Regions from separate parts of the Paenibacillus sp. J23TS9 genome, predicted to be linked through region 1. Evidence: riboswitches for the same ligand, from Rfam matches in the RefSeq annotation. Region 1 holds a riboswitch; the other holds the start of a gene.

Region 1 (10,518 bases):
ACTGTTGTCGTATCCAGTACCTTTTCTTCTTCACCGTCTGCATACACATGGTGAATCGTTATGATACGCGATTCGTCTACCACGGGCTTCGGTGCATACAATACTGTTTGAACGTCATTTTCTGCTTGGACTTCGTAGTCATATGCTTCTGTAATTGGTTCGTACGTGACACCTTCGAACTGAATTGCAGTTTCTGGCTCGATCGTGACAAATTGTCCTACGTTTCCTGTCACTGTTGTCGTATCCAGTACCTTTTCTTCTTCACCGTCTGCATACACATGGTGAATCGTTATGATACGCGACTCGTCTACCACGGGCTTCGGCTCATAGTAAACCTTTTGCACTTCATTTTCTGCCTTAACTTCATAATCATAAGCTGATGTAGTCGGTACGTATGCAGTACCTTCAAACAGAATCTCAGCTTCTGGCGCGATCGAAACCGTATCTCCGATTTTACCCGTCAGAGAAGATGTCTTTAATTCAACTTCTTTATTTCCATTCTTGTATACATGATGAACAGCTACTTGACTGGTCTTCGTGTAAGCAAACCATACGGGCTCAGATGTCTTGTCTACCCTTAAGGTCACCTTTTCGGAAGTCGTTCCCGCTTTGACAGTATAGCCATTTTCATGGTTGGGAGGGTTGATCGTGTATGAAACATTGAACTTTAACGGTGAACCCGGATTTGTAAAGTTTGATGTGTTAAAAACAGCTTTCTCTTTACTTACTACGCTGCCATTGGCATCAATCGGATCTCCATTTGCATTAACAAGATAAGACTTGATTGCAATCGAATCCTGGCCAATGGATACTTCAGGCACGACGAAGTTCTTGGGAACACTTTGACCATTGACGTCGATATAATCAAGTGTTGTTGTTTTGTTGGTCGGATAATTTGTGTTCATATCAAGGTCTTTTGTCTGGTCGAGCTTAACAGTATACGTCAATGTGTACGTGTTATTTTCCTTGATATCTCCGATATTCCATGTGAAGGTTTCAGTATCTTCATTCCAACTCAGTTCACCCTGCGTTACGGTGTAATCCTTTCCTTTGACAGGAGAATCATTCCCCTTCTTCAGGTTGAACTTATCGCCCATTGGATCCACAACGACTGCGCTGGTTGCGGCATATTTGAGTTTACGTGCTAACTCTTCATAAATTTCATTCAAGCTATTCGGCGTTGCCTCATAGTATCCGCCGCTGTTGCTCACGTTGTTTAATACATACTTAGCATTTTCGTTGCTTCCGACGTTAAGACCTACGGAAAAAATATTGATATTAGCATCCTTTGCTAATTTGGCCTCGGAGATGGTGCCGATTCCATTGTCAGCTATTTTTACTGTTTTTTTATTCCCCATATCGATACTGTACGTATCCGATTTGGAGAGGTTATAACTTGAGCCAGAGCCTATTTCACTCTTGTAATTAAAATTCGTGATAGCGAAATCATGCTGGGAACCATAAGGCCACGATACAGAAGGGGTTACTGATGATCCTTTATAACTGTATGTGGGCTCGCCATCGCTTAAAAGGATGATGACTTTATTTTTTGCAGAGCTATTATTCAGCAGCTGATGAGCCTGGTAAAGCCCGGCCTGAATGTTGGTTCCACCATCTTCTAACATACCAGGGAGGCTGATCTTTCCAATAGCATCCTTTAATTTTTGGTTATCCTTTAAATTCTTGGAGGCAGGACTATAGCCTGTAAAACCTATAACTTGTTTGGTTAAACCAGCAAAGGAGATGACAGCAATTTGGGAAGAAGAATCCTTGACCAGCAGTTTATCAACGAAGGTCTTTGCTGCATCTTTAGCCTTAGTAAGCCGATCTTCATTACTCATGCTACTTGACCTGTCAATAAGTAAAACAACGTCGGCGTTGTTGCTTGTTACAAGGTCTTTACCTTCGACCGTGAGTGTGATCTTCCATTCATCACTGACATTCGTTGCTTCCTTCACCTTTGAAATACGAGTTTCACCGGGTTTCAGTTCTGATGCTGCAGAACTTATGGATGTCATCCCCGGGAAAAATCCAGTCAGAATTGTCGCAATCAGCATCCATGTGAAACCAATCCGTAATCTGTGCTTCTTCATCTCGTCCTCCTTGAAATTTTAAATTTTGTCCCTTGGAACGCAAAAATGCCCGGCTGCATTAACGATGTTAATTGCAGCCGGACGATCATAAGTCATAGACTCTTAGACTCCTGGGCTTTGCGAGCTAATCTTTCGATTAGTGTGCCAAAATATAAAATTGTCGTTAATTGCAGATGAACAAGATAAATATCGTTATGCGCTGCTAGTCCTAAAATAGTATATAAGAACTATTGGCCTAGACCAATATATACCAAGTGCATTTGATTGTCAATTACCCAAATATGCAGAATTTTATTCATTATATCTCCTTCGATGTTCCTCCTACTACAACCATTTCAGGGATGAATGTTCCAAATTCGACATCTACATTCTAGCATGCGCTTCTTCTATTTCAGTCTCAATTTAGTCTCATTCTTTTCCCGTTCATCATTGCGAAGCTATAAATGCTAGACTTCCATGTAATCAACCTCATGCTCCGAACGACATTCCCCCAGCTTTGCTGAAAGTACTTGTGCAAAATTAGCTACCGCCTTTTTAAGATACCGGTAAAAGGTGGCGCGGCTCATACTGCATTCCAGCGCAGCAGCATCCGGATTCCCAGCATAGAGCCAATAAGCGGCGTGCAGGATGGCCCGGTTTTCTTCTGATAAACCATGCTCCTCCACGGATCGCAGCATATGAAGCAAAAACCGCTGCAGCTCCAATCCGCTGCCGATCCCTGCAAACCAGCTCGCATAATCCTCCAGCTCAACCGGTTCATGGAGCGAAAGAAGCATTTTTCTCAAATGCTGTTCCTGTTCTTTGGACTTCAGTGTATGAAACATCCCATTCGTTATCGCCTTCCGCTCATCGCTTCCTTTAAAAAAGGAAAGGACCCACTCGCCAAAGTTTTCTGCACGGAAATCAAGCTCCATAATATCCGCTTTTGCCCAGGTGACATCGCAGGCGCGGGCTGCTGTCGGCCGGATTTTAAAACCAATTCCCTGCAGCTGCTGCTTCAGCACATCATTGGTGGCAATCAATATGGCGCGGCTGCCGTCGCCCAGCAGTGACAAACGATCCAATGTCAGCAGTCCGATGAGTTCCTCCCTTGTATAACCGGGCATTTGATTCGTAGCGGTAGTCAGAACGGGATAATAGGTATCTGCTTTGTCGGGATCACATCTCCACTCCTCTTCCTTAAAGCATTCCGCCAGTTCGTGTGGAAAATAACGCTTAAGGAGCATGCCTGTTTCATAGTAGACCAATACGATAATAAACATGCCCACCGCCTGCCCCTGACTGTCACGTACCACTGCAATGCTTTCGGGGAAACGACCCATAATCTCGTCTAAAAATTCATGATAAGCATCGTACGAATGCGGATCAATGCTATAGCTGCACCATTCGCCCAGCATTTCATGCAGCTTCGGCAGGTCTGAGGCTGCCGCCTGCTCCAAGGAGGGAAGCCCTTCGACCGAGAAGTCGGCATACCCCCTGTGGGGAGAAAGCAAATCCTTGCTTAGTATTAACATCTGGGAAGCAATCTTTTGGCGTTCCTTGCGGTCCGATTGCTGAAGCTTCCTATAGAGGAGTTGTGCCGCGGAGGACTGCAGCTGCAGCAGCCGCTCCGGTTCCCGCTGACCAAAGTCCCTCAGCAGATGCATTCGGGCAACATCATGCAATGCCAGCCCACCATCTACCGTACGCACGAATGATAAACCGGCAAGTTCCCGAAATTGCTGTACGGGTACCGGCAAATGGAGTAAGCGGGATATCATCTCTTGGTTAGCCTGAGGAAGAACGGTCAGCACATCTACCATGGGCTGCAGCAGCGGCGAGGTTACCTCATGCAGCACACGCGCACTGATCGATTGCGAAATGATTTGGTTTTCATGTCCACTGGAGGCATCCCTCATGGCTGCATCCACCGATAGGGCCAAAGCAAGCGGATGACCGTCACTATGCCGGACCAACTGACCCACGGTTTCATCAGAAAATGCCCCAAAGGACTCAATATAGTCGTACATCTCTTTATCCGTAAAGTGAGCTAATTTGAATTCCGTCACTCTCGGTCCCCATATCGGATGGGCGATCCAAGTCAAAGGCAATCGCGGCCGGGAAGCAAGCAGGATGGCCACTCCCGCAGCAGGAAGCTTGGGCAGAAACGCGTCAAGCAACCACCCCTCCAACAAAGAGAGCTCCTCAAAAGTATCTATGAAAAGCATTACACGCTTCAGCGGGCTGGCTTCTATCAAAATTTGCAGCGGATGAGCATAGGGAAACCCCAACTGCTCAAGTGATGCGGCAGCTGATAAATTTCCCAAAAAAGATGCCGGTGTTGGCGTAAATGAACGTCCATCGAGCCAAATGCACACGCAGCCTACATTTTTTCCAATCTGTGATATGCGAGACATCAAGGAGGATTTGCCGATGCCCCCCATACCCGTAATGGAGAATACCTGTGTCCCTGCTGCCTGATCCTGCATCCAAAGCGACAGCTTTGCCAGCTCGTTCAGCCTTCCGGTAAAACGTTTGTCTTCATAGGGCATAGGTTGATTTGATTTTCGCTCCATAATTCCTCCGCTGCCAGTCTCATTTTTGTACTCATTATAACTTTGCATCAAAATTGACGACAAGCCCGTTCTACTTCCCAGTGATTAGTTAATTTATATAGTCAACACCAAGTTATCTGTATTATAAAACTAAAAACACGTGATGCAACTGCACCAGCTTTCTGAAATCCAGTCTATCCCACGTTTTCAATAAACAAAAAGAGACATCCCTTGTGATGTCCCTTCTCATTTTAAATGGATATATCCCTTGCTCCCCAGCTACTCCCCTAACTGCTTCTGCAGCTGCTCAAAAATCTGCTTCGTCTTCAGCGGATCTTTTTCATTATAAAAAATATACCCATTATCAAGTTTAATCCTTATATACGGTGGATTATTTTTAAAAATATACAATCTCGATTTCCCTACTTCCTTCAAACGAAAATGCCCCCGTGAATACTGGCCTGTGGCTTCGCCGTTCGTCTTGGCACCGGAAGGAACATGATCTACGAGCGACAATTCCCGAATGTCATTAATGCCAAAGTCGTAGGAGTACATCGGGTATTTGATATCCACTCTGTGGTCCGGTGTGACCGTAATCGTAGGAGATGTCATCTCTGACCGGATCATCATAAAGGAGACCCCGATGATGATCGCTGCTGTAATACCGATGATGCCCCAGACGATCAATTTGCCAACCCCGGTCGCTGTATTCACGGTCTCTCCCATTCCCACGCGTTTAGGCACAAAAATACTTTTGTCATGAGGATTATGATAGGTGAAGCCGTTTGCCCAGTACTCATCTTCATCCGTATAAATAACTTTACCGTCCTGTGCCAGTACCTCTTGTTCCAGAGTTTGGATTCTGCGATAAACGTAATACATGCTGCCTACGGGAATCGCGGTAAACAACACAATAGCTGCAATCCATACGCCGTCCATGCCTGCGTTTTCGTTCATACGGAAGATGTACACGAGTAAAAAATGAATATTCTCAGCGATAGCCATAAACAGCCATAAGTAGGACAAAGCTCTGCGTCTTGCTTGATTTAAAACTAAGTTTACATCGGTATTCATACTGTATACTTTTGCCTTGTTTTTGCGCATATAGAGCGAAATGAAGAAGAAAAGAATCGTAAGGAACAAGCCGCCGGTTGTGACACCCCAAAGCTGATCTTCAACACGAATTGCCCACAACAGCAAACCAATTGCCATAGCAAACGGGATAAGGTAAAGCCATAAGGAAGCCGAACGTTTATTTTTCAGATGGGCCACACGCAGATCGCTTAGGATAACACGCTTGTTACCAACAAACCACTCATGTTCACGTTTAAGAGCCAGTGTATCGCGAAATGCCCGCCGAAACGGCATCAACATCACAAGCATGAAGACAGATAACCACACAAAAAAATAAAGAATTTGATATGGAATCCATGCGTAAAGAAGTAAAAATGGAACGAGACCTATCCCCATCCAGATGCTTGCCTTTGAAAATATATGATTAAACCTCGCCTGCACACTCTGAATATCCGCATGATCCATGACATCAGGGGGCAAGGTCACGGCAAACAGCATCCCATTCTTATATTTTGCTTGCGGCTTGTAGGTAGCTAATATCGCAATGTAACAGATGATCGCTGTAAATAATAAAAGGGCAGTTAACACCAAGACACCTCATTCCAGAAAGTTAAGTTTAGGGGTGCTGATAGGTCATTTTCGAAAAAATCTGAGCACAAAGCGCTTGAAATCGGGATTCATTGATACCCTGTATCGCCGCCTGCGCAATTATTAACTGGAGCTTCTCCTCTAATTGCGGGGAAGGGTTCGGATTATTATGCTCTTGCGGGCTTACCTTCGCTCCATGCCGCCGGTCGATCACAATGTAGCCTTCCTGTTTTAAAAGCGAATAGGTTTTATTGACCGTCATCGTATTGATGCCGAGCTCCTCAGCCAGCTGGCGGACCGTTGGCAGCTTCTCTTGTGGTTCTAATTGACCCGTAGCAATACCAATGACAATCTGATTGCGCAGCTGTTCATAAAGGGGTGTATCACTGTCCAATTGTAAGGAAATAACCATGCGAATTCTTCACTCCCCTGCACGTTCATTCATGAATCCATTCATTCATTAAGTATTATTTATCATAATACAAATAATACTTAAAGTCGAGGATCATCCACGATAACTTCTTCGTTTAGCTGGGACACCGTTGATTTTATGAACAAAAAAAAAGACACCGACATGAAATGTCAGTGTCCTTGCACAATGCCTTCGGTTTCTCTTGAGATCATATTTTTCCGTCTATAGATGGACAGCAGCAGCCCCACCGCAGCATAATCAAAAACTTGGGCTGTCCCGCTATAGCCGACGAACGGCAGCCCCTCCCCAATGATCGGAACGACGCCGAAAGCCATCAGAACAGGCCATATCAAACGGATGCCGAAAATCGTCATCAGGCCGATTAGCAATCTTTTCGCATAGTCATCATGGAGGCGGTCCTTCATCTTCCAGAAACGGATCATCAACAGGAGATTCAGAACCACCACCAGCATGCCGAAACTCCAGCCGAAGCAATAGATCAGGTATGGAAATAACGAATCGCTGTAGACGAAAGGCAGTGTTTCATTCGGTGCCGCAAACCCCTGGCCAAACCATCCGGCCGCATGGATTGCCGCCTTGGTTTGAATCAGCTGATAGCCATCATCCCCAACCGGATACAGGAAAGCCTTCAGCCGATGGTACAGCTGCCCCGCCTGCCGGGCAAGCGTAAATATGAATATCGACACAAGAGGCAGTGACAATAAAGCGAACTGCCCTTTATGCTTTTTCGTTCTCCAAGTGATCAGGAAGAAGCCCGTCAAATAGATTAACCCATAAAACAACGATGACGCTTGGCTGAACAATATGACTGGAAGCACGCCGCGGCATACGAGCTGAACCAGGTGCTCCGCACCGCGCCATTCTTTAGCCGGCTTCATCCCCGCCAGAGCTAACAGGAGCAGCAACATCGAAACGAACATCATGTTGACGCTCCACGCCCCCAGAGACAAAAATGCCTTGCTGCCATTGATGGTACTTGCTACCGCGGGAGTGAGAACCATAACCATAAGCGTCCCAAAAAAGATTCCATTGGAGCATTTTTTCAGCTTCCGGTAATCAAAAATATAAAAAAGCATGAGAAAGACCAGCCCAATGAGGGTATACACGACCTTTTTCTCCAAAAGAACATCCCTGAAATGAGGTACGAGACCGGATTGCTGCACCGTAAACGCGCCGAAAATGCCGATGAATCCGAGCAGTCCCACAATCGCAAACAGCGTCCATTCCATCCGCGGCTTATGCGCCTGGTGAAGGTTGCGGCCAATCATGACTGGTTCGCCCATCTGGCCTACAGCTCCGGCTGCCGCTGCTTCCTCGGACATTCCTTGCTCAAGTAAAATCTCCATTCGCTCCGCAATATGGGAACTAAGCTCTTCACGGATTTCCGCATGCAGCTCCTTTGCACGGACATGCTTGCACACGTTATCCAAAAATGCAGTAACCATTGCGTGTTGTTCAGGTTGGATCATCATATCCCCTCCCCTATGACGCGATCCACTGCCGTCCTGAATTGCACCCACTCTTTTGTCTTTTCGCTCAGCTGGTTTCTGCCTTGGTCGGTAATCCGGTAGTACTTGCGCTTACGTCCATCATGCGTGCTCCAGTATGCATCCAGCCATCCTTCGGCCTCCAGCGTGTGCAGAATGGGGTATAACGTTCCTTCCCTCATCAAGAAAACACCTTCCGAGCTCCGTTCAATCTCTTTAATCAGCTCATAACCGTACATTTCTTTTCTATTCAATACCGTCAGCAGCAAAATAGCCGTGCTGCCCTTCAGAAGTTCCTTGTTGACTGCCATAATAGTTCTCCTTAAAAATACATAGATTTACAATGCATCGTAATACTATGTATATGAGTATATAAGATGTATGATCATTAAGCAAGGAACCGATATTAAGAATCCGTAGAAGGCCCGTAGAAAATAAACAAAGCAACCTCAGCCTTGAGGTCGCCTTTTTTTCTGCCGGCATGAGCTAAGCATTATCTATTAAAATGTAATCCACACCCCTGATTTATCATCTGATATTTTAAAACGGGGATAGCGGATGCATTCGGGATCGCCCTTCTCCAAGGCAAGAAGCCACTGAGCATAATTTTCCAAACCATCAGAGGCGACGCGTCGCAGAAGCTTTTCGTCCAGCTTCCCCATCTCTGACGCTGTATTAGGCCATTCCTCCGGATAGAATAGCCCGTCCGTCACGAGCAGCAAACCGGCCAGCTGGATCCGATTGATTTTACCGTATTCGATATACTTCTCCGCATCCGGCAGACCATTCAGCACGGAATATCCGTCATCGGTATTCATCTTATCCTTGTTGCGGAGTAATTGCGGCTGAACCTTCTCCCATAGCGCTGCTTTGGTGCGGATACCTGAATCAATGCCCTGTTTCCATGTCGTCATAGAAACATCGCCGATATGGGAGACATGATCACGCGTAATTGTCCTAACCGAGCCATCACGGTATAACGCCATTAGCATGCAATCTCCTGCCTGCGCATATTCGATATGGTGGTCTGTGATCCGGACGATGGCAATCGCTGCCGTCCATAGCTCACCTTTATCTTCCATCCGGATACCGCTCACGCGCATTTCTTCTCCAAGCTGGAAATTCGCCTCATTCGTCAACGTCTCCAGGTCACGGCAGTCCTCACTTGTTAACTGTTCAAAATAACGCTGAAGCAGCTGCGATGCAAGTCGTCCACCAGTTTCATGGTTTGCCCCTCTGAATGGGACGAGGGAAGTCGCGCCATCAATGACGCCATATAGCTGCTGATTCTCGTTTAAGATAACTGCGTCTTCGTTCCATTCTCCGGTGCCTTGAATTGAAATATGATGTACCACCATGTTGAACCCTCCTTCGGCCTCATTTTGATGGTAGCATATACAAGAAAGATCGAATAGCCAATCGGAACGACCCGTTTATGCCGCACTTAAAATCCAAAAAGAAAAAACCTGGTCCTCATGCGGACCAGGTTTTCATGGTGGAGACGAATCGGTATAGCAAATCTACAATTCGCCGCCGTCTGCAGCATATTATTTTTTAGATTGGCTGGGGCTTGTATTGGTTAACACCGTCAGCATTTTCTGTTCTTTAACCATTTTGGACTGACATTGAGGGCATACAGGAGCCTCGGAGAAAGCGAAATTATCCCGCATCCATCCCTTGCAGTTCTCATTCGAACAAGACCATATTTCGGTTAATTCAGTGGGCAGATCTTCTAATGGTTTTTTTCGTGAGTTGTACATATGCATCCCTCTTTCTATCCAGTATTGGTTTTAAAGGCAATAAAAGTGCCCCGAACAAGTCTTGTTCGGGGCACCAGGCTCTATATTAGAGCTTTACGACATTTTCGGCTTGTGGTCCGCGATTGCCTTGTACGATATTGAATTCTACGCGTTGGCCTTCGTCCAAAGATTTGTAGCCGTCTCCAACGATTGCGCTGAAGTGTACGAATACGTCGCTTCCGCCTTCAACTTCGATAAAGCCAAATCCTTTTTCTGCGTTAAACCATTTTACTGTGCCTGTTTCCATTAACAATTACCACCTTTTTTAAAATTATATGGCATTCTTATTCTTAAATAAAAATCACATATCGTACAAGGTTATTAAATAAGTGAATAACCCTCTACGTTATGTGAATTCCGTTAGGACGCTATTTCAATATCTTTATTATAACACAGTTCAAAACGAATTGATACTTCCAAGAGGTGTAAATTCAAAAATTTTTTTTTTGCTTAAATCTATCCACTATCTTATGATGCATTTCCCGATTATCCATGCAGGTTTTTGCTGTT
Region 2 (10,518 bases), on a different contig from region 1:
GACTCAATTTCTCAGCCACATCCATCGTGAACAATTTTCCTTCGCTCAAATCTGTCATTCCGGTAAAACCAGGTTTTACACTCTCAAGCGACTTCGTGAAGTCAGTGATGTAATCATTCACATTGTCCTTGTTAATTTCCTGTACTTTAACAGTAAGTCGGTTAAGTGCAGCATCATAAGTAATTGTGTACATGTTATTTCCCCTATCTGTAATTAGAATATATTGGTTTAGCAAAAGGATAAGCAAAAAAGAAAGATTTGTAAAGAATTATTTACCGAATTATGTAGAAATATGTCGAATTACATAAATCCTTCTTCTTTACAATGTTCAAACATTTGATGGATCATCTCTTGATTTAGCGGAGACCAGTCGAAACCAAGCCGTGACAATAGAAGTGTCGTTTTGGAAGAAAGAACCTTGAAATACGTAGTGAAAATGGTTTCTTCCATCCATCCGTAATGCAGCATAATCTGTTCGATGACATGCTTGAAATTCTCGTCGTCGTAGTGATCATGAAGATAATCGACAAATTTGTCGAATGATAGCAATTCAACGGATATATCCAATGGGTTGTCCTGCAGCACAGCACCGACATTGGCTTCATGCGGATTGGTAATATGGAACACTTCATTATTGCAGGCCTCGCAATCGGCAAGCAGCAGAATCGCTTTACTCGTTTGGTCGACATAAGTAAAATCAATGTCGTTGTCCTCGCCCGGCACAGTCCCGAGCTCAAGGAATGACTTCAACGTAGTATAGAACGCATTATCCGCAATATTTTCCTGGAACCGGCCCGTTCGGGAGTGGAAAACGATATTGCCAAGGCGGTATATGCTGGTGACGACTCCCTTATCCCGCGCAGCCAATACGAGACGCTCCGCTTCGAACTTGGTCTTGGCATAATAATTCTCAAACTGCTGTCCCAGATCGAGATCATATTCCGTAAAGCAGACATGCCGCTCCCCTTCCACGACTCCTGTCGCCACACCTAGCGTGGACATATGATGCATATGCTTTGGCTTGCCTTCCGCAGCAAAATCAAGCAGGTTCGCTGTCGCCTTCACGTTCTGCAGCTCGAAATCAGCATAGCTTCCGTAGTGCTTCACATTCGCTGCCGCATGAAATACAGCATCTATGCGCTGCAGCAATTCCTGATACCGGTGATCCGGGAGACCCAGGTGATCCTTGGTAATGTCGCCTGCATACACGTGGATACGGTCCTCATATCTCTCAAACCAGTCCGGACCAAAGTAATATGCGTATTTTTGTCTCAAACGCGCTTCCGCTTCATGATCCGATCCGGCGCGGACGATCACATGTACGCTCCAATCCTTGCTGCCTATCGCTTCGTAGAGCAAATGAGCACCCAGATAGCCCGTAGCCCCCGTGAGCAGCACATTCTGGTAGCCGTTCATAGCCGTGACATCCAAGGAGTCATAGGACTGGTTCCGGTTTGCATAGCTTGCTTCTTCCTTAGAAAAGTCAATGTTTTTCAAACCGGCATACAGCTGCTTGACCTGTTCCAGCCTGGTGTGCAGATGATTGGTTTTCGGTTTGATTTTGTTCGCCAGCGCCGCAACGGTCTGGTATTCGAAAATATCGTTCATACCGATTTCGAATTGCTTCTGCAGCCTTGCCACGACGATAGTCGCCTTCAACGAGTGTCCGCCAAGTTCAAAGAAATTGTCCTGAACGCCGATTTTGTCCACCTGCAGTACAGCCTGCCAAACGTCAGCAACTGCTTGTTCTATATCGGTTCGCGGAGCCACATAATCTTTGCTCCGCGCTTGTGATGCATCCGGCTCCGGGAGAGCTTTGCGGTCTATTTTTCCGTTTGGCGTCAGCGGCATCTCCGGAAGCTGCATGAAATAAGAGGGAATCATATAATCCGGCAATTGCTTGCCTATATGCTCTCTCAGCTCCCCAATTCCCAGCTCGGCCCCTGCTGTGAAATAAGCGCATAGGTAGTGCCCGCCTTTGCCATCCTCTTTGGCAACGACGATGGCTTCCGACACGGCCGGCTGATTCAGCAGGCAATTCTCAACCTCACCCAGCTCGATACGGAAGCCGCGAATCTTGACCTGATGATCCAGTCGTCCCAAGAACTCGATCGTTCCTTCCTTCGTCCATCTTGCCAAATCGCCCGTTTTGTACATACGGTCGCCTTGGATGAACGGGCTTCGCACGTAACGCTCCTGCGTCATCTCTTCGTTGTTGTAATATCCCCGGCCAACGTTATGCCCGGCAATATACAGTTCTCCGGCTACACCAACCGGCTGAGGCTGCAGATTATCGTTCACGATATAAATCCGGGTGTTGGCGATTGGCTTCCCGATTGGCGGCAGCTCCGGAATAACGCCGGATGGATCAATTGTATGCGTCGTTACGACATGCGTTTCCGACGGCCCGTAATGGTTATGCAAATACACACCGTACCGCGTAAGATGCGCGCGGAATTTTTCAGGAACGATCAGCTGTTCCCCGGCCGTAATCACATGCTTCACGGATGACGGAAAACGGTCAGCATACTCTTTTTCATTCAAAATGAATTTCAGGAACGAGACCGGCATGAACAAAATTTGAATGTCCATACGTTCGATATGGGCCAACAGATCTCCAACGTTCATCCGCAAGTCACTTGGAATCATATGCAATGTGCCGCCGGCAGCGAGTGTCGACCATATTTCCTGTGAGCAGACATCGAAGCTGATTGTGGTGAATTGAAGCACATTGCCGCTATAATCAACGTTCGTGGCACGGTATTCATAATGGAGCAGATTCACGATATTCCGGTGCTCGATCATGACTCCCTTCGGTTTGCCCGTTGTACCCGATGTATAAATAACATACAGCAGATCAGCAGGTCTGTTCACATGCGGCAGGTTATCCGAGAAGCTGCTGTATGCCTCTTCCTTATCGATAAGCAGCGTTTCACCTGCAAATACAACGTTGCTCGCAAGATGGGCCTGCGTCAGCAGCAGCGTGGTATGGCTGTTCTCCAGCATGTAGACAATGCGGTCCTGCGGATACTCAGGGTCGATTGGCATATAAGCTCCACCTGCCTTCAGAATGGCCAACAGCCCGATGATCATCTCAAACGAGCGGTCAACCATCAGTCCGACAACCTGATCCGGCTTTACACCTTTTGACCGGAGCGTGTAAGCAAGCTGGTTCGCCCGTTCATTTAATTCGCGGTAGTCCATTGTCTGATCGCCAAAGACGAGCGCAGCCTTGTCAGGCGTAAGTCGAACCTGCTCCTCGAACAGACCGTGAATCGTCATCTGGTCCGCGTAAGCCGAGGCGGTAGCATTCAGTGTATTGACGACGAAGTCATCTTCTTCGGCACTCAGCATTTCAAGTTCACACAGCATCTTGCCGGGATGAATCATCGCGTCAGAAAGCATGCGTAAAAACCGGCTGCCAAACGCTTCAATCGTCTGCCGCTCGAACAGATCCGTACAATATTGCAAATCAATACGGATTCCGTTTTCTTCCTCCGTTACGTCTACCATCAGGTCGTACTTGGAGATCGGATGAATGTATGGATAATACGAAGCGGCTGTACCTTCAAGCTGAAGCTCAAGCTTGCCTGTATTTTGCATGACGAACAAGGTATCGAACAGCAGGTTACGGCTTGGATCACGCGGGATATTCAGGGAACGGACAAGCTCCTCCAATTCGTAATTCTGATGCTCAAAAGTATCCAGCAATGCAGCTTTCACTTCCTGCAGCAGTTGAGCAAACGGTTTGCGTTTCTCCGGATAGCAGCGTACTGGCATGGTATTGACGAACATACCGATAATGGACTGTACTTCTTCGTGCATCCTACCCGCAAGCGGAACGCCCGTAATGACATCCTCTTGATTCGTGTAACGGGATAGCAGCGCGTGGTAACCGGCGAATAGCACCATAAACGGCGTTGTCGCCGTAGTAACGGCAAATTTTTTCAGCTGCTCGGCAGCGCCTGCGTCAAGCCGCAAGGTCACCGTCTCGCCTTGAAAGCTTTGCTTGGCAGGACGTTCCAGATCCGCCGGAAGCTGCAGTATCGGCAGTTCTCCCGATAATGTTTTCTCCCAGTAGGCCCTTTGCTCTTCGCCGCTGCTTCCCGCAGTTTCCGACTGCCAAACGGCAAAATCAGCAAACCCGATCGGCAGATCCTCCAATGTATCCCCGCGATACAGCCTCGACAGCTCATTGAAAAAGACATTAGCCGATACCCCGTCTACAGCTATATGATGGAAATCGACCAGCAGTACAGAGCTATTCTCAGATCCACACCGAATGAGCCACGCTCTGAGCAGCGGTGCTTTCGTGAGATCGAAAGGCAGGATAAGCGAGTGGAGCAGATCATGTAATCCTTCCTCCGGTGCCGCCATCACGTTCAGCTCAAACGGAACCTGCTTGTGGATCCGCTGTATGATCTCGTCGTTCTCCCAGTGGAATGACGTGCGGAACGCATCATGTCTTACGATCATTGAACGAAACGCCTGTTCAAGACGCTGCGGATCCGCTGAGCCTTCAATACGGAAGGCAAACGGTGCATTGTAAGCCGTACCGATCTGATCCATTTGTTCGATAAAATATAGTCTCCGCTGGGCTGAAGCAACCGGATAATGATCCTGGACAGGCCTTCTCACCATTTTGTCGGCATCTGCCGCTTGAAGCTCGGCTGTTACAGCCAGTTCACCTTCGGACTGCCGATTCTGTGCGGCTTGTTCAATCCACTCGGCTTGCTCGCGAACGGTTGAGCGCCCGAACAAAATGTTAACCGGAACGGAAACGCCAAAACGCCGCTGCAACTTGGTTTGCAAAATGACAATCTTCAGTGAGTCTCCGCCTGCCATAAAAAACGATTCACAAGCATCGATACGATTTAATCCAAGTACTTCTTCCCACAGTGAAGCGACTCCCTCTTCCCAAACGCCTGCCGGAGCCTCGTAATTCTGCTCATCATACGAAGCCGCCGCAGGAGCAGGCAACGCCCGCCGATCCACTTTGCCGTTGGCAGTCAGCGGAAGCTCCATCAGCTGTACCAGCTTAGCCGGCACCATGTAATCCGGTAAGTTCTCCGACAAAAACGCACTCATTTCATCATAGGAAAATGGTTCGTCTGCAACCACGTAGGCACATAAGTATTTCGCACCTGAGGCGTCGTCAAGATCAACGACAATGACTTCAGAGACATGGGGATGCTGCAGCAGCCGGTGTTCAATCTCACCGATTTCGATCCGGAACCCGCGGATTTTCACCTGATGATCGATCCGTCCGAGGAACTCGATGACACCATCCTCTGTCCATCTCGCCAAGTCGCCCGTCCGGTACATCCGTCCACCACCAGCTAACGCAGTGACAATAAACTTCTCATTCGTCAGCTCCGGTTGATTCAAGTAACCGCGTGCGAGCCCCTGACCGGCAATACATAATTCTCCGGCGATGCCGATAGGCTGCGGATGGCCGTAAGCATCTACAATGTGTACCTGGGAGTTATCAATCGGATAACCGATCGGGATGTTCTCCTCCAGCTTCGTAACTCTGTAGGCGGTCGTGACAACAGTGTTCTCCGTGGGACCGTAGCAATTATACAGCTCGTAGTTTTGCTTTCTGAACGTCTTCAGCTTGTCCCCGCCTGTAAGCAGGATTCGCAGTGACGGATTATCCAACGTCATGAAGTGCTCGCAAAATTGCGTTGGCAAAAAGCTTATTGTAATGTCGTTCTGAATGAAATACGCATGTAATTGCCCGGAATCAAGCCGGATCTCTTCTGGAATTACATATATGGATGCGCCCGAAACAAGGTACGGGAACATTTCCCACACCGATGCGTCAAAACCGAAGCCCGCGTATTTCGTGGACCGGTCTTGGTCAGTCACTTTGAATTCTTTGATGTGCCAGGCACATAGATTGACGAGCGTACGATGCTCGACCATCACGCCTTTCGGCCGTCCGGTCGATCCTGAAGTATATATAATATAGGCCAGATCCTTCGATTTTGGAGCTTCAAGAGCATACGGATTGCCGAATTGCTCTCCTTCATCTTGTGCTTCGTTATGATTCCCGGAGGCCAAAGCCCGGGCTGCGCAAATGGTTTCTCCTTTAAAACGGATCTGCCCATCAAGTTTTACGTTAGGCTCCGTTACAAGCAGCTTCGTGCCGCTATCCTCGAGCATGTAAAGAATACGATCCGCCGGATAAGCCGGATCGATCGGTAAATAAGCAGCACCCGTCTTCAATATCGCTAAAGTACCCACGATCATCTCAATCGAAGGGGTTGCGATGATGCCGATGATACGTTCCGGGCCGGCACCTTTACGAGCCAATACACGGGCGAGCCTATCTGCCTTGTCATTCAGTTCGCGAAAAGTCAAAGATTCCTCTTTATATACAACCGCAGTATGATTTGGCGTCTTTTCCGCCTGTTCCTCAAACATCCCGTGAATCGTGCGGTCCAGATCAAAAGGTTCTTCCGTAAGGTTCCAAGCCGACAGCAAATCCTCCTCTTCCCGAGAGAGCAGGCTGATCTCACTGATCATGGCCCCCGGAACGGTCAGGCATTCCGTCATGATTTTTTGCAAATGCATACACATGCGGCGGATAAAATCGCTCGAAAAGATATCATTCGCATACAAAACTTCAAGCCCGCTTCCGTCTTTCCCGTGATACGAAACGGATACATCGAACTTGCCCTGCAGTTCTTCACGCGCAAATTCATTGCCTGTCCAGATTGCCGTATTGCATACAGGTAATGACCCTTCAAGTCCGCATATATCAGAAATCTCTTGCAAATTCACAGATTTGAGCTTGTGTCCATCTACGGCGGAGGCTGTTTGCTGCAGCAGCAGCTTGAGTGTTGTCTCCCCCTTCGCCGTCATGATCAACGGATACGCCTCTTCAGGGGAACCGGTCATAACAAAGGCAATTTCTTCTCTTCTTAAATATTTAATGAGCAGCATGCTCCAGGCAGCACTGAGCAGCGTGTCCGGAGCTATCCGCGCGGATTCGCAACCCTTTTGAAGCATCCGCTGAAATTCCTTCGACCATGTATAAACAAATTTTTGCAGCGGGAAGGGCGCCTTACCGGAATGACTGCGCAGTATCGTGCGTTCTTCCAGTTGTTCGATATACGATTTCCATTCCCCTAAATTAGATTTTTCCGTTGTTAACACCGACATCTTCATCTTTCCTTTGCATGTTCATAGTTGCTAAAAAAGGCTGAAAAAACAAAAAAACCCTACTTGCCGAGAGTAGAGTTAGTTCAATAACGAATACATCATCCGGCAGCTGGCTGGCATGGCGATAAATCGCTTTGAGCCCCTTTAGCTTTGTGTCCCTCTCTTTCGAGGAGGTTTACCACTTTAAGTTTTCATAGTGCAGTAATCATGATACCCAGCGACATTGTCATACTTATCCAAAACTATTACTAATATATACCATAATCATGCTTAAAGTACAGGTATCTTTATACCTTGAAGCAGAAATAAAAGTGTCTATATCCCTAAATGTTGAGAGCCCTCACAGGATATGAGGACTATGAACATTGCGTGAATTTTTACAGCTCTCTGTCTATTAATTCCATAAAACGGCTTATAATCTCAGCCAAGGTATAGTTTTGGAAATCTATGTATCTATCTTCAATGGACAGGCAGGCAGCTAACTTATAATCGGTGTCGAATGAAATGGATCTTAGATACAACTCTGGGTCGATAACTCCTTGGTGTGATATGTAAATGCAATCTCCTGTTTTTACCTTTTCAATAGAGGAAAAATCAAGAGAAAGCCCCTTTCCGATGGCCTTGGCGTAGCTTTCTTTCAACGTCCACAATTCATAGAAAAATTCATTCCTTAGAATTCCCGGCTGCTCATTCCATTCGGCAAGCTCTTTTGGTGAAAAGCAAAGCTGGGCAACCTCCGGTTCTGCCTCGCCCATCTTCTCTATGTCCACACCGATCGGTCCCTCTGCGCTGACAGCACAAACCACCCAATCCATGGCATGCGACACGTTAAAATGAAAGTCCGGAAATCCCTTCAGGGATGGTTTACCGAAACCATCCCTGAGAAAATCCGCTTCACGCAGCTCGATTCCGTTTATTTCGCAAGCAATAATCCGCTTTAGAACAGCCGAAGCCATCTCTCGTCTTGCATCTGGTTCCTGCCTGTACCTGGCGACTTTATTTCTGACATCCTGCGGTAAATACTCAAGCACATGTCTGAATGTCTGCTCGTCATGTCCATGTTGCAAATTTACAGTATAAATCGTTGCGATTGAAGTCACCCTCTTGGTCTGTGAATGAAAGCGGTCATGGTTAAGGAATCAATTGGAGCCGGCGGGCCTGTTCCTCTGTTAAAATATACTCCTCGCTTGGCCAAACTTCATCCTCATCATCCACGCCGAACATTTTCATCACATCAGACCAGATTCCCTTTTCCACTGCTTCTTCTTGGGTAATGATCACTTTCATGAATATCAGCCTCCCTGATTCGCTACTTATTCAGCATTACCCTAAAAAATGTCTTCTGATGCGTATATGCTCTTCGAATGTATGATTTCTTGCTCCCCGCTACGCTTGGCTTTTCGTCTGCGCAGCCGTAGGGCCTTTGGAGAATTGCATGCGGCCGGCTCCCATCATGGATACCGACACGAGAGCAAAGAACACCGGGATAAGCGCCCAGAAAAAAGCGTGATCCACCGAAATCGACAGCGCTGCGCTGATCTTTTCCATCACCTGCGGCGGGATAAGCGCCCTTGTCTCGGGTGACAGCAGCTGCTGCGGATCGGCGCTCGCAGGCATGCTTTGACCCGCTCCGCCCAGCTTTTCCGTCAATTGGCCTTTGAAGTCATTGCGCTGAATGATACCGAAAATCGTAATTCCCACCGTCATCCCTAACGAACGCAGGAAGGAAATCGTCGAGTTCGCGGATCCGCGCTGCCGCAGCTCCATGCCCTGAATGGCTGACATGCTCAGTACAGAGAAGGAGAACCCGATGCCAAAACCGGTAATCATCATGTAGAAGGAAAGGACAAGCCTTGAAGTCTCTGGCGTTATTGTGGTCAGCAGAAACATCCCCAGCAGAAATACGATGGCGGAAAAGATCATAATTCTGCGGAACGTCATTTTGGAGGAGAGCATGCCGCCCACCTGTGAAGCCACAACCGAACTAAGCGTAAGCGGAAGTAGTATTAATCCGGAGTTAGTCGCACTACCACCCATGACACCCTGCACAAATATCGGAATGTATACCGCTGCTGTGATGAACGCTGCACCATAGAACAAGGCGGCTGCGCTGCTGGCGGCGAATAATCTTTTACGGAACATTTCATAGGATATGATCGGTTCCGCCACCCTACGCTCGACAAGCAGGAAGATGATGAACAGCAGAGCAAAAGCCGCAAACAATCCGAGAATAACGAGGGAATCCCAAGCATATTTACTGCCACCGAGTTCCAGCGCGAACATCAGGCTGACCACGGCGCCCACCAATGTGGCCGCACCCCAAATGTCGATTTTCTGACGGGAATGCTCATGTGATTCTCGGTAAAACAATACGACGAGCAGGAATGCAATAATACCAAGCGGCACATTGATGTAGAATATCCAGCGCCAATGCCAATAATCTGTAATATAGGCACCCATCAGCGGGCCGAACAGGTTCGCTACGCCAAATACCGCTCCGAACATACCTGACATCTTGCCCCGGAGCTCCGGTGGAAATATGTCAAAAATGATCGTAAAGGTGATTGGAATCAGTGCACCGCCTCCGATACCCTGAATAGCACGATAGATGCTAAGCTCGGTGATGCTGTGTGCCGTACCGCAGAGCATGGAGCCGATCAGGAACATGACCACACCAAATATAAAAAATTTCTTTCTACCATACATATCGGACAGCTTGCCAAAAATCGGCATCCCCGCCATTTCGGCAACCATATAAGCGGAGGTCACCCACACAAACTGGTCGAGCCCTCCCAAATCTCCGATAATCGTACCCATCGCCGTCGCCACAATGGTGTTATCGATGGCCGCGATCAGAATGCCTAGCAGAAGCCCTGCAACAATGAAGCCCAATCTATTCTTCTTTACAGCCATGACTCTCTCCCATCCTCCTTATCCTTAAAGTCTAATTTTCGCCGATTGCGAAACCGATGATCCACTGTCCTGCTTGAATTCATCCTTATATTCAACAAGGCCAATCCGGCATCCGCTGCCAATCGTAACGCTTCTGCCGCGGACAACAGCTGCTTTGGTATTTTCCAGCACGATGGTATCCCCTTCGATGGTCTCCGCGGTGAGCGAACCTTCCGAGCCTGGAACGAATTTGCCGATCAGCGGCAGACTCATGCTCTTCTTCACCATAATGTGGCTCCCAACGAGCTCGCGCAGGCGGCTTGGTCCGTACATCTTCATATCCACCTGTTCTGCGTTCAGCATGCCATTGACCTCCAGCGTTCCTCTAACCACTATTTCTTCCATTTGGCAATCTGCATTGACCCGCAGTTCACCGCTGATTTTAGCCTTTTCTGC

The links. A riboswitch is a leader RNA that binds a small molecule or an ion and turns the genes downstream of it on or off. The one in region 1 is predicted to bind cyclic di-GMP.
Region 2: it holds a riboswitch for cyclic di-GMP, as region 1 does, so the genes downstream of both, KJS65_RS18790 (non-ribosomal peptide synthetase) here and KJS65_RS18320 (vWA domain-containing protein) in region 1, are expected to answer to the same signal.

What each region holds. Positions count from the first base shown of each region.
Region 1 is NZ_BOSG01000002.1:634,938-645,455, forward strand. It holds partial or broken gene KJS65_RS18320 (vWA domain-containing protein) at 1-2,093, opposite strand, end outside; cyclic di-GMP riboswitch class I at 2,163-2,249, opposite strand; gene KJS65_RS18325 (hypothetical protein) at 2,540-4,648, opposite strand; gene KJS65_RS18330 (DUF5808 domain-containing protein) at 4,907-6,289, opposite strand; gene KJS65_RS18335 (GntR family transcriptional regulator) at 6,318-6,701, opposite strand; gene KJS65_RS18340 (FtsW/RodA/SpoVE family cell cycle protein) at 6,872-8,194, opposite strand; gene KJS65_RS18345 (PadR family transcriptional regulator) at 8,191-8,520, opposite strand; gene KJS65_RS18350 (PP2C family serine/threonine-protein phosphatase) at 8,710-9,567, opposite strand; gene KJS65_RS18355 (cold-shock protein) at 9,757-9,969, opposite strand; gene cspD (cold-shock protein CspD) at 10,055-10,255, opposite strand.
Region 2 is NZ_BOSG01000003.1:40,913-51,430, forward strand. It holds gene KJS65_RS18785 (hypothetical protein) at 1-193, opposite strand, end outside; gene KJS65_RS18790 (non-ribosomal peptide synthetase) at 301-7,170, opposite strand; cyclic di-GMP riboswitch class I at 7,272-7,360, opposite strand; gene KJS65_RS18795 (4'-phosphopantetheinyl transferase family protein) at 7,548-8,270, opposite strand; gene KJS65_RS18800 (hypothetical protein) at 8,302-8,457, opposite strand; gene KJS65_RS18805 (MDR family MFS transporter) at 8,557-10,083, opposite strand; gene KJS65_RS18810 (cytoplasmic protein) at 10,108-10,518, opposite strand, start outside.